Regions from separate parts of the Nocardioides cavernaquae genome, predicted to be linked through region 2. Evidence: riboswitches for the same ligand, from Rfam matches in the RefSeq annotation. Region 2 holds a riboswitch; the other holds the start of a gene.
What was found. Region 2 has a riboswitch for cobalamin ahead of D4739_RS04505 (CbtB domain-containing protein). Riboswitches for the same ligand answer to the same signal wherever they lie in the genome.
Positions count from the first base shown of each region.

Region 1: linked by a shared signal. The riboswitch ahead of D4739_RS06240 (FecCD family ABC transporter permease) and the one ahead of D4739_RS04505 (CbtB domain-containing protein) in region 2 are both predicted to bind cobalamin.

Region 1 is NZ_QYRP01000002.1:1,267,643-1,273,575, reverse strand. Features, by position in the region: gene D4739_RS06265 (dicarboxylate/amino acid:cation symporter) at 1-170, shown strand, start outside; gene D4739_RS06260 (ATP-binding protein) at 201-1,415, opposite strand; gene D4739_RS06255 (hypothetical protein) at 1,490-1,750, opposite strand; gene D4739_RS06250 (ABC transporter substrate-binding protein) at 1,790-2,794, opposite strand; gene D4739_RS06245 (ABC transporter ATP-binding protein) at 2,791-3,621, opposite strand; gene D4739_RS06240 (FecCD family ABC transporter permease) at 3,618-4,628, opposite strand; cobalamin riboswitch at 4,726-4,911, opposite strand; gene D4739_RS06235 (hypothetical protein) at 5,028-5,648, shown strand; gene D4739_RS06230 (PepSY-associated TM helix domain-containing protein) at 5,748-5,933, shown strand, end outside.
Region 2 is NZ_QYRP01000002.1:900,375-906,307, reverse strand. Features, by position in the region: gene cobO (cob(I)yrinic acid a,c-diamide adenosyltransferase) at 1-384, shown strand, start outside; gene D4739_RS04525 (cobyrinic acid a,c-diamide synthase CobB) at 392-1,816, shown strand; gene cobC (Rv2231c family histidinol phosphate aminotransferase CobC) at 1,813-3,255, shown strand; gene D4739_RS04515 (DUF421 domain-containing protein) at 3,226-3,822, opposite strand; gene D4739_RS04510 (hypothetical protein) at 3,901-4,107, opposite strand; cobalamin riboswitch at 4,326-4,491, shown strand; gene D4739_RS04505 (CbtB domain-containing protein) at 4,517-4,696, shown strand; gene D4739_RS04500 (CbtA family protein) at 4,696-5,466, shown strand; gene D4739_RS04495 (hypothetical protein) at 5,463-5,837, shown strand; gene D4739_RS04490 (TetR/AcrR family transcriptional regulator) at 5,864-5,933, shown strand, end outside.

The sequences.
Region 1 (5,933 bases), 370 kb from region 2:
TCCGGACGTTCCTCAACGTCAACGGTGACACGGTCGTCGCGATGCTCGTCGCCAACGCCACCGACGAGATCGACCGCGACGTCTACAACGGCGACAAGACCGTCGTCGCGGACGAGATCGACCTCGACGAGTTCAAGGACCAGTTCGAGGCGGCCGACAACCTTGACTGATCACCGCGACCACGCCTGGTCCGACGGGGGTCAGGCGTGGTCGCGGAGATACCGTCCGAAGTGGGGCACCGTGAAGGCGATCAAACCCCGCTCGGCGGAGTAGATCAGGCCCTTCTTCAGCAACGCATCGCGCGCCGGCGAAAGCGACTGCGGCTTCTTGGCGAGCTGGATCGCCACGTCCGCGGTGGACACCGAGCCGATGTCGTCGATGCGACCCTGACCGGTCACGGCCATCTCGACGGCGACGTCGGCCATCGCGCGGAGGTACTCCCTCTCACCGGGCGTCGCCCGCTCGTAACGGGATCCGAAGAAGCCGACGGCCAGCTCCTCCTCGGCCTCCGGTGCCGCCACCTTCACGTCGTCCGCGGTGATCGGCGACTGTGGCGCGAGGTCCCAGACCGCCTTGCCGTAGGCCTGGATGAAGTACGGGTAGCCGCCCGTTGCGGCGTACATCGCGGCAAGCGCGTCATCTGTGTAGGCCGCGTCCTCGTCCTCGGCGGGGGCCGTGAGGGCGCGGTCCGCGGCCTCACGAGAGAGACGGTCGATGCGCTGGTAGCGGAACAGCCGCTCGGAGTAGGACTTGCTCGCGGACAGGACCGCGGGCAGGTGCGGCAGACCGGCACCCACGACGATCAACGGCAGGCCGGACTGGCTGAGCTCGTGACAGGCAGCGCACAGCGCGGACACGTCGTCGGCGCCGAGGTCCTGCATCTCGTCGATGAAGACCGCGATGCCGCGGCCCATGTCCTGGGCGAGCCCGCCGATGTCGGTGAAGAGCTCGACCAGGTCGATCTCGATGTCACCCGAGTCCGCACGGCCACGCGCGGCAGCGACGTCGATGCCGGGGTTCCACATCTCCTTGAGCGTCGCCTTCGGCCCGGCATCGCGCTGGGCGAACGCCTTGAGCACGCCGAGGACGTGGTCGACCTGCTCGCGCTCGGGGTGCCCGAGCTCCCGGATCGCCTGGTGCAGCGCGCTGCTCAGCGGCCGGCGCAGGCCCTGGTCGGGGCGCGCCTCCAGCTTGCCGGTCCCCCACTGGCGACGGACCGCAGCCGAGCGCAACGCGTTGAGCAGGACGGTCTTGCCCACGCCGCGGAGTCCGGTGAGGACCAGCGACCGCTCGGGGCGCCCGCGCGACACCCGCTCGAGCACGACGTCGAACGCGCCGAGCTGCTCGTCGCGACCGGCCAGCTCGGGCGGTCGCTGACCGGCGCCGGGGGCATAGGGATTACGGATCGGGTCCACGATTGAACGGTATCGAGCAATCTAGTCGCAGCCCTAGATTTGGCTAGCGTGTCTGATCGAGTCCCTGGACGACGTCAGCCGGCGTCGGAGAGCCGGTCGGCCCGTCGTCGCTCGACCGCGACGGAGTACGACGCGTCGAGGCCGGCGCGCAGCACGTCGATCAGGTCGGGCACCTCGTCGATGGCGAGCCGGAACGTGCCGGTGCAGACGTTCTCGCGCCACAGCGAGAGGACGACCAGGCCGGACTCGTGGTGCCAGGTGACCCGCAGCGCGCGCGACGGACTGCGGGCGTCGAGATAGATCTCGCCCGTCAGCGGCAGCGGGGTGGGAGTCACCGTTCCATCATGCGCCCGACCCGGTGAGAGCGCCACCGATCAGCCCTTCGGCACGAGGCCCCACTTCTCCAGGGCCGTCCGGACCTCCTCGGCCGCGTCGATGTTGAGCGGGCCACTGGTCCACATCGCGTAGGGCAGGTTCAGGAACCGGCCTTCCCTGACCGCCGGCAGGTTCCGCGTCGCGGGGTTCGCGCGGAGCACGGCGACCTTCTGCTCGAAGCTCTGGCCCGGGTAGTCGACGAAGACGAACGCGTCGGGCTTCGAAGCGGCGAGGCGCTCCCACGAGACCTCGGTCCAGGTGTCCTTCAGGTCGGCCATCGCGTTGTGCCCACCACCGGCCTCGATGACGGCCTGCGGAGCCCCGAAGGCACCGGAGGTGAAGACCGCCTTGTCGCCGCTGTCGAACACGAAGAGCACCGGGCGTTCGTCGGCCTTCGGCGCCTCATCGAGCGCGGCCAGCCGCTGGTCGAAGTCGGCGACGACCGCCGCCGCCGCCTCCGTGCGGCCGGTGATCTCGCCCAGGTTGGTCATGTCGTCACGCAGCGCGGTCCACGGGTCGACGATGCCGCGGGCACTCGATCCCTCCTGGCGGCACGACTCCGTCAGGATGTACGCCGCGATGCCGCGCTCGGCGAGCGCGTCCGGCGTGAGCTGCTTGGTCTCGTCGTAGCCGTAGTTCCAGCCCGCCACCATGACGTCCGGCTTCGCCGCGATCACCGTCTCCAGGCCGGGGTAGTCGTCGGAGACCTGGTTGAGCCCGGCCACGGCGGCGCCGTAGTGCTCGGTCAGCACCAACTCGTCACGACCGATGCTGGAGACGGCGCCGACCTGCTTCTCCGCACCCAGGGCCAACACCATCGAGATCAGGTTGCTGTCGTTGACGAAGAGCTTCTTCGCGGGAGCCGGGAAGTCCACCTTCGTGCCGCAGTTGGTGACCGTCACGGTGCCGCCCGCCGCGGGGGCAGCCTTCGTCGCACCGCCACAACCGGAGAGGCCAAGGACTGCTGCGGCCGCAAGCACGCCGTACTTGTTGCGCGTCTTCATGGGTGGATCTCTCTTTCATCGTGGCTGAACAGCAGGTGCGTCCGGCCGGTGAGGGGGTGGGTGACACGGGTTGCGAGGACACCGAACGCGTCGTGGAGAACCGACGGGGTGAGCACCTCGTCGGGTGTTCCGAGAGCGAAGAGTCCGCCGGCGTGCAGGACTGCGATGCGGTCGCAGAAGGTGGCCGCGAGGTCGAGGTCATGGAGGGCCACCACGGCGGTCCGGTCCAGGTCCCGGCAGAGCCGGCGGACCAGGCGCATCAGGGCGAGCTGGTGCTTGATGTCGAGGTGGTTGGTCGGCTCATCGAGGAGCAGCAGCGGGGCCTCCTGGGCGAGGCCGCGAGCGATCAGGGCCCGGCGGCGTTCGCCGCCGGAGAGGCGGTCCATGGACTGCTGCGCGGCGTACTCGAGGTCGACCAGGTGCAGCGCCTCCGTGACGGCGAGCCGCGACGCCTCGTCGATGCCGCCCCAGGCGCGGGCGTGCGGCACGCGCCCCAGCGCGACCATCTCGGAGACGAGCAGGTCCGAGGGCGCGGCCTCCTCCTGCGCGACGAACGCGATCTGGCGGGCGCGCTCGCGTGACCTGATGGCGCCGAGCGGACGACCAGCCAGCAGGACCTCTCCGGCCGACGCGGGCCGCACGCCGGCGAGGACGCGGAGCAGTGTCGACTTGCCCGTGCCGTTGGAGCCGATCAGCCCGAGCACCTCGCCCGGCCGGACGTCGAGGTCAACACCGGACAGGACCGTGCGCGGTCCGGCCTTGCAGGCGACGCCGGAGGCTGCGAGTGCAGGGGTCGTGCCGACGACGTGGGGTGCGGTGATCGTCATGACTCGCCTCCGAAGCGATAGGTGCGACGGCCGAGCAGGATCAGGAAGACGGGAGCCCCGATGAGGCCCGTGACCACGCTCAGCGGGATCTCGGTCGGCCGGACCGCGATGCGGGTGACGACGTCGACCCAGACCAGGAAGACCCCGCCAGCCAGCGCCGCTACCGGAAGCGAGGCGCGGTGGCGCGGACCGACGAGGAGCCGCGCCAGGTGCGGCAGCACGAGTCCGACGAATCCGATGCCACCGGCCACCGCGACGAGGACGCCGACGAGGACCGCCGTCAGCACGAAGAGCCCGGTGCGCAGCGCCCGCACCGGTACGCCGAGGGCAGCGGCCGTGTCCGGCCCGACCGCGAGCGCATCGAGCCAGCCACTAGCCGCCATCAGCAGGACGAACGCGATCGCCACGACAGCAACGGGGAGCCAGAGGTGGTCCCAGGTCGCGCCCGAGAGTGAGCCCAGCAACCAGAACAGCACCGATTGCGCGGCCTGCGGCTCAGCGCTCCGGAAGACCAGGAAGCTCGCCATCGATGAGAACGCCGCGGACAGCACCGTGCCGGTCAGCACCAGCCGCAGCGGGGTGAGCCCGCCCTGCAGCATCGCGATCCCGAAGACCATGAGCGACGCGAGCAGCGCGCCCGCCAGAGCTCCGAGAGAGAGCGCCCAGAGCCCGGCGCTGGAGAGCACGCCGAGCGTGATCACGGCTGTCGCGCCGACGCTCGCTCCTGACGAGACGCCGAGCAGGTAGGGATCGGCGAGGGGGTTGCGGACCAGGGTCTGCACGGCCGCGCCCGCGATCGCCAGGCCGGCCCCGACGACCAGGCCGAGCAGCGTCCGCGGGAGCCGGATCTCCCAGACGATCGCGTCGTACGCCGTGTCGACGGGTGCGCCACCGAAGCGGCCCCTCAGGGCGTCGACGACGACGTGCGCCGGCAGTGGCTCAGCGCCGAACCCGGTCGCGAGGACAACGGTGACGCAGGCCAGCGGCAGCAGCACTGCCACGAGCAAGGGCACCGAAAGACGTCGCGCGTTCTGCCGACGGGAGACGGCATCAACTTCATGCAAAGGAAGACCTCTGGAGTCAGGCGCTCAGATCGCGAAGCGCTGTGGACACAGCGAGCCAGCAGGTCTTCGGACTCGGGGTCAAGCGAACGAAGCGCCTTCCCAGACCCGAAGATCCAGTGGCTTTGTTGCTTCGCTCGTCGCCCTCACCGCTGCGCGACAGTTCCGGATTCTCACCGGATTCCCTTCACCTCCCGGAGGAGGTGGGACTGACTCGCTGCGCAATCTAGGTGCGCGGGATCACGGACCACAAGAGGCTCAGCGTGAGGCGCACGTCACGGGCATCGAGCCTCGGCACGGTCGCCGAGCACCCGCAAAGTCACCGTCATGCCTCATGATGTTGCCGTGGCGACTCGGGCAGGCACCGCTCTGACGGTGTCGCGCGCCTTCATCACCTCGCTCGTCTCACTGCTGCTCGCGGTCGCCGCCCACGTCAGCGCGGGCGGCCTGGTGCCGGCGCTGTGGACCCTCCCGCTGATGCTCCTGCTCTGCACGATGAGCGCCGCGATGTGGCTGGACCGCGAGGCCTCCCGGCTGACGATCGCCGGTCTCCTCATCGTCGGCCAGACCAGCATCCACGTGGCGATGACCGCGCTCTCGGGCCACGGCGAGCCGATCGGGGCAGACCCGACCGGAGTCGCTGGTGCGCTCCGCGATGCCCTGGGTCACCTGGCTGCCGACCTGACCCCGACGCACGCTCCGATGGCACTCGCCCACCTCGTCGCTGCCGCCCTCGCCGGGCTCGTCCTGGCCCACGGCGAGCGGCTGCTGTGGAACGCGCTGCGGCTCGTGGCCAGGGCCGCCGACGCCGCGCTGCTCCTCGTCGTACGCCGTGTGCCCCTGCCTGCCGCGACAACGATCCCCCGGCGCATCGACGCCGGTCACCTCCCGGTCCTCCACCTGCAGGTCCTGCTCGGTGACACCCACGCGCGGCGTGGGCCACCGGTCTCCCTCCGCGCTGCCTAGCCACTCCGGGCGGCGCACGAAGCCCGTCCAAGCGCAGCCCCTGTTCACGTGCAGACCCCTCGGGTCGGCGCGCACGTGAACGATCTCGGAGGAGCCCTCATGACCGACACAACTACCGTCGACCCCGAATCCGTCGACCAACGCTCACGCCCGGACAAGAAGGCGGCCAGATCCGGAGGCGGCGGCCTGTTCCGCACCTTCTGGCGCTGGCACTTCTACGCCAGCTTCCTTGTCATCCCGGTCCTGCTGGTGCTGGCCAGCACCGGACTGGTCTACCTGCTGCGG
Region 2 (5,933 bases):
CTGCACGAGGAGACTGGCGCTGGCGGCCCCGTCCAGTGGAACAAGATGGGCGACGGGTGGTCGTGGTCGCGCAAGAAGGGCGAGGACGAGGACCACGCCCAGGTCGCGCGCGACGGTTGGGAGGAGATCAAGCGCCGCATGCTGGCGGAGGAGCATGACCTCTACATCCTCGACGAGTTCGCCTACCCGGTGAAGTGGGGATGGATCGACGCGGCGGAGGTCGCTGACTTCCTGAAGAACCGCCCGGGCCACCAGCACGTCGTCATCACCGGTCGCAACGTCGCACCCGAGATCATCGAGGTGGCCGACCTGGTCACCGAGATGACCAAGATCAAGCATCCGATGGACGCGGGCCAGAAGGGCCAGCGAGGCATTGAATGGTGAGGGCGTGGTGACGCGACTTCCTCGCTTTGTCGTGGCCGCTCCGGGGAGTGGCCACGGCAAGACGATGATCGCCACCGGGCTGATGGCCGCGCTGCGTGCGCGGGGGCTGAAGGTGTCGCCGCACAAGGTCGGGCCCGACTACATCGACCCCTCGTATCACGGCCTGGCCGCAGGGCGGGTCGGTCGCAACCTCGACCCGATGCTCCAGGGCGAGGGGCGGATCGTGCCGCTGCTGCTGCACGGTGCCTCCACCCCGTCGCTGGCGGATGTCGCCGTGATCGAGGGCGTCATGGGCCTGTTCGACGGTCAGCTCGGCGGCTCCGGCTTCTCCTCGACTGCCCACGTCGCGCGGCTCGTTGCGGCCCCCGTGGTGCTGGTCGTCGACTGCGCCGCCGCCTCCCGCTCGGTCGGTGCGGTCGTCCACGGCTTCACCACGTACGACGCTGACGTCCGTGTCGCCGGGGTCATCCTCAACAACGTGGCCTCTCCCCGGCACGAGGCCGAGGTCCGCGCCTCCATCGTCGGCGTGCCGATCCTCGGCGTCGTCCCGCGCCTGCCCGAGATCGTCGTCCCGTCGCGCCACCTCGGCCTGATCCCGGTCGCTGAGCGCACCCCCGAAGCAGTCGCCGCCGTCTCCGCGCTGGCCGATCTGATCGGTGCCCACGTCGACCTCGACCTGCTCCTCTCCCTGGCTGCCGCCGCCCCCGACCTCGACGCCGATCCCTGGTCTCCCTCCCCGCCGAGAGGCCAGGCCTTGCGCGCCGAGGGGCCAGGTTTGGCGGGCCGAGAGGCCAGCAATGGTGGCCCGGTCGTCGCCGTCTTCGGTGGCCCGGCCTTCTCCTTCACCTACGCCGAGAACGTCGAGCAGATCGCGGCGGCTGACGCGTCGGTCGTGACCGTTGATCCACTCCGGGGCGACCGGCTGCCCGCCAACGCGTCTGCGCTGGTGATCGGCGGTGGCTTCCCGGAGATGCACCTCGACGCGCTCGCTGCCAACGCCGAGCTCCTCGCCGATGTCGCTGCCTTCGCCAGTGCAGGTGGGCCGGTCGTCGCCGAGTGCGCCGGCCTGCTCTACCTCGGCCGCGCGCTCGACGGGGTGCCGATGGCGGAGGTCGTCCCGATGACCGCCGCGATGACCAGGCGGCTCACCCTCGGCTACCGGCGCGCCACGGCACTTGTCGATGGCCCGATGGTCCGCGCCGGTGAGGAAGTGACCGGTCACGAGTTCCACAAGACCGCCGTCACCTACGACGACGGCTCGGCCGCCCCGGCCTGGCGCTGGGATCTCCACGACGGCACCCCCGCCACCGAGGGCTGGGTCAGCGGCAACGTCCACGCGTCGTACCTGCATGTGCACGGGGCCGGGCACCCGGAGCACGCGGAGCGCCTGGTTGCCGCAGCGACGGAGTACGCCGCGAGCGTCACCGCATGACTGTCCTCGGCATCGGCGGGCGCGAGGGGGCGGAGCCGTCCGCGCTGCTCGACCTCGCCGCCAAGGCGCTGGCCGATCACGGGCTGGCGCTGACCGATGTCGAGTGCCTGGCGACCATCGACGCACGGGCGTCCCACCCCGGCATCCAGCTCCTCGCGGTCGTCGCCGAGGCCGGGATCCGTGACTTCACCGCCGACGAGCTCGCCACCCAGCCGGTCGACCACCCGAGCTCGACCGTCGCCCGCCACATCGGTACGCCGAGCGTCGCCGAGGCCGCGGTCCGGGCCTGTGGCGCGACCCCGCTCGCTTCGCCGGTGAAGGCGGACGGGTGGGTCGTCGTGGTCGCGCAATTGTTGGCCTCTCAGCCCGCCAGACCTGACCTCTCGGCACACCAAACCTGGCGTCTCGGCGGATATGAGCTGGGGCACCACGGGGATGTCGAGGTCACCCGGGGGATGCTCGACTTCGCGGTCAACGTGCACAGCGAGGAGCCGCCGGAGTTCCTGGCCGAGGCGCTCCGCGAGGCGATCGGGGACCTGGCGCGCTACCCGGATCCGCGTGCCGCGACCGCTGTGGTGGCTGCTGCGCACGGTGTCGCGCCCGAGAGTGTGCTGCTCACCCACGGAGCGGCGGAGGCATTCACGCTGGTCGCGCAGCAGCCGTGGCGCAGCCCGGCGATCGTGCACCCCCAGTTCACCGAGCCTGAGGCCGCACTCCGGGCCGCGGGACACGAGCCAGCGCGCCTGATCCTCAACCAGGCAAGCGGATTCCGGCTGGCCGGCCTCGACCCAGGTGACGCGGACCTGGTCGTGATCGGCAACCCGACGAACCCGACGAGCCGTCTCCACCCCCGCTCCGAGATCGAGTCGCTGGCCGCCCCCGGCCGCCTGGTCTTCGTGGACGAAGCGTTCCTCGACGCGGTGGAACCGGTCGACGTTCCGGTCGACTCGCTCGCCAGGCGTGCGGCCGCCGACGAGGGCTACCTGGTGGCGCGCAGCCTCACCAAGACCTACTCGATCGCGGGACTGCGGATCGGCTACCTGATCGGCCACCCCGACCTGCTCGCCCGCCTCGCTGCCCGAAGGAACCCCTGGCCCGTCGGCACGCTCGCTGCGGTCGCGGCCCGGACCTGTCTCTCGCCGGTCGGCCTCGCCCATGCCGACGAGGTCCGCGCTGAGCTCCCGCGCAAGCTCGCCGACATGGCAACAACGCTGAGCGCCCACGGCTTCACGGTCGTCGACGACCCGCGCGGTCCATTCGTGCTCGCCCGCCACCCCGACGCACGACTGATCCGCGCCAGGCTCCGTGAGCAGGGAGTCGCCGTGCGACGGGCCGACACGTTCCCCGGTCTCGACGACCAGTGGTTGCGCTTCGCGGCGCGGGACAGCACCGACGTCGCGGCGCTGACCTCAGCCCTGCGGCGTACCGGCCTCGTCTGAGGCGGTTTCGTCGGCAACGGGGACGATCGCACCAGGGAGGTCAGCCTCGAGCCAGGCCTCGCGGTGGGCCGCCCGGATCACGCTGATCGATCCGTTCGACTCCAGCACCACCAGGCCGACGGCAGCCAGGCCGGGCAGGCCTGCGCGGCGTACGGCGAAGCGCAGCTCATCCTCGACCAGGTGCACGCGGCGCAGGGCGTCGTGGTCGACGACCCCGTCGCGGGCCAGGACGACCGGTCGCGGGTTGACCCAACGGTTGCCGCGCTCACGGGCGCGGATGAAGCCGAACGTGCCCTGGAGGCAGAAGAGCGTGATCAGGGCGACCACGCCGGTGAGCAGGTTGGGCTTGGCGAGCACGGCGGTGCGGCCGACGACGGCGCCGACGGCGACCATGCAGGCGAAGTCGAAGGTGGAGAGGTTCGCCATCGTGCGGGTGCCCAGCACCCGGACCAGGGCGACGAAGACCAGGTAGATCACCGTCGTCGCGATGATCGTCATCGCGATCGCGAGCAGCACGTCGGCCAGCACCCCGTCGGCGAACTGGCCCTGGCTGATCTCGTCGGTCACGCGTTCATTGTGGCGCCCGGGCAGGAACGCAGCAGCGGCGGTCCCGGAGACCGGGACCGCCGCTGCTGCGTGGCTGGATCAGGCAGTCCAGCGCACTGCGTCGTCGAAGAAGTCGGCCATGGCGCTCACGCCGCGCAGCTCGCGGTGCCGGTCGAAGAGCGAAACGAGCTCACGCGCGTGGCGGACCTGGGAATCGGTGCGCTTGCTGACTTCCGTGGCCGCGCGGGTGGCGGGGCTGGAGCCGGCGCGGGTGGCGGCGTTCTGGTCGATCTGGTGAATCGTCATGGTGGGCCTCCTCAGTGTGGGTCGCTGAGCCGACTCGCGGTTCCCCCGTTTTGTCGGCGCCGGCGGGTCTCGCCGGGCGTTGGATCCATGGTGAACTCAATGAGTAGCGAGCAAGTGCACTTTTGGTTACAGGCAGGTAAGCCGGACGGAGGGCTGCATCACATGTGCACGACGCGTTCCGTCCCCCGATCGCATGGACAGCTGCACCCCCTCTCGTGAGAAGGTGGCCTTGCTGCAGTGCACGGGAAGCCGGTGAGATTCCGGCGTGGTCCTCGCCACTGTGACCGAGGAGCCCCTCCTCAACCTGCCACTGGCTTCGGCTGGGAAGGCGAGGTGGGGCGTTGATCCGGAAGCCAGGAGACCGGCTGCGGCACACACCCACGAGGAAATGGAAGAAAGAGGGTCACCAATGACCAACCTCACCGCGATTCGCGTTCCCGCCTGGGCCTGGGCCCTGGCGGTCGTCGCCCTGTTTGCCTTCTACCTGCTCACGCAGGAGAACGGCGCGCTGCTCAGCGCCGGCCAGGCCGAGTACCTCCACGAGCTCACGCACGACGCGCGTCACGCGCTCGGCGTTCCCTGTCACTGATGAGCCTGGGTGACCTGCTCCGCCGCGGACTTGCGGCCGGAGCTGCTGCGGGCTGCGCCGCCGCGCTGATGCTCTGGCTCGTCGTCGAGCCGGTCCTGCGCCAAGCCCTCAAGGTCGAGGACGCGCGAGGTGCCGAGGAGACGAAGGCGCTCATCGCCGCCGGTGGCCACGTTCACACCGAGGACCCGCTGGTCTCCCGCACCCTGCAGGTGATCGGCGGCATGGGCACCGCGCTGATCATCGGCCTGCTGTTCGGTGTGGTGTTCGCGGTCGTCTTCGCAGCTACCCGGCACCGCCTGCCCGGTGCGACGGACTTCGGTCGCTCGCTGGCGCTCGCGGCGCTCGGCTTCCTCGCGTTCGCCCTCGCCCCGATGCTCACCATCCCGGCCAACCCGCCGGCCGTCGGCGACCCGGGCTCGGTCAACCAGCGCGAGCTGGTCTTCCTGCTCACGATCATCATCTCGGTCGCGCTGCTCATCGCTGCGTTCTCGTTCGACAGGTTCCTCTCCGAGAAGAACCTGTCCGCCCCTGCCCGGATCTCGATCGTTGCCGTGTCGTTCGTCGTGGTGCTCGCGGCCGCGCTGGTCGCGATCCCGGACTCGCCGGACTCGATCGCCTCCGACATGGGCGCACAGATCGTGTGGGACTTCCGGATCGCCTCGATCGGCCTGCGCGCGGCCGTCTTCGCGGTGATCGGCCTGGTCTTCGGCCTGCTGGTCAGCCGCAAGGCTGCAGCTGTCGAGCCGGACCGGGCGACCGTCGCAGCGTGAGCTCCACTGCCGGGCCAGCAGTCACGGTCTGCCGTGACTGCTGCTGCGGCACCACACGCAAGCACCCGAGCGCCGATCATGACGCTCAGCTGGAGGCACTGCGAGAGGGCGTTGCCGGCTTCGGCCGGGTCGTCGTCTCGCAGTGCCTCCTGGCGTGTGAGCGCTCCAACGTGGTCGTCGTGTCGCCCGCGCCCGCCCAGCGCGCGGCTGGCGTGAAGCCCGTCTGGCTGGCGCGCATCCTCTTCCCGCGCGAGACCCAGGCGGTGATCGACTGGGTGCAGGCGGGTGGCCCCGGTGTGGTCGAGCCGCCGCTGCTGATCCGCGCGAAGATCGGCGAGCGTCCCGAGCTGCTGACAGTCGATCCCTGTTGACCGGCCCGACTCGCTAGCCTGACCCGGTGCCCGCTCCCTCTGACGCTCAGCCCGACCGCAACGCCGTACGCCGTCGCGCCATGCTCGACGCGGGCG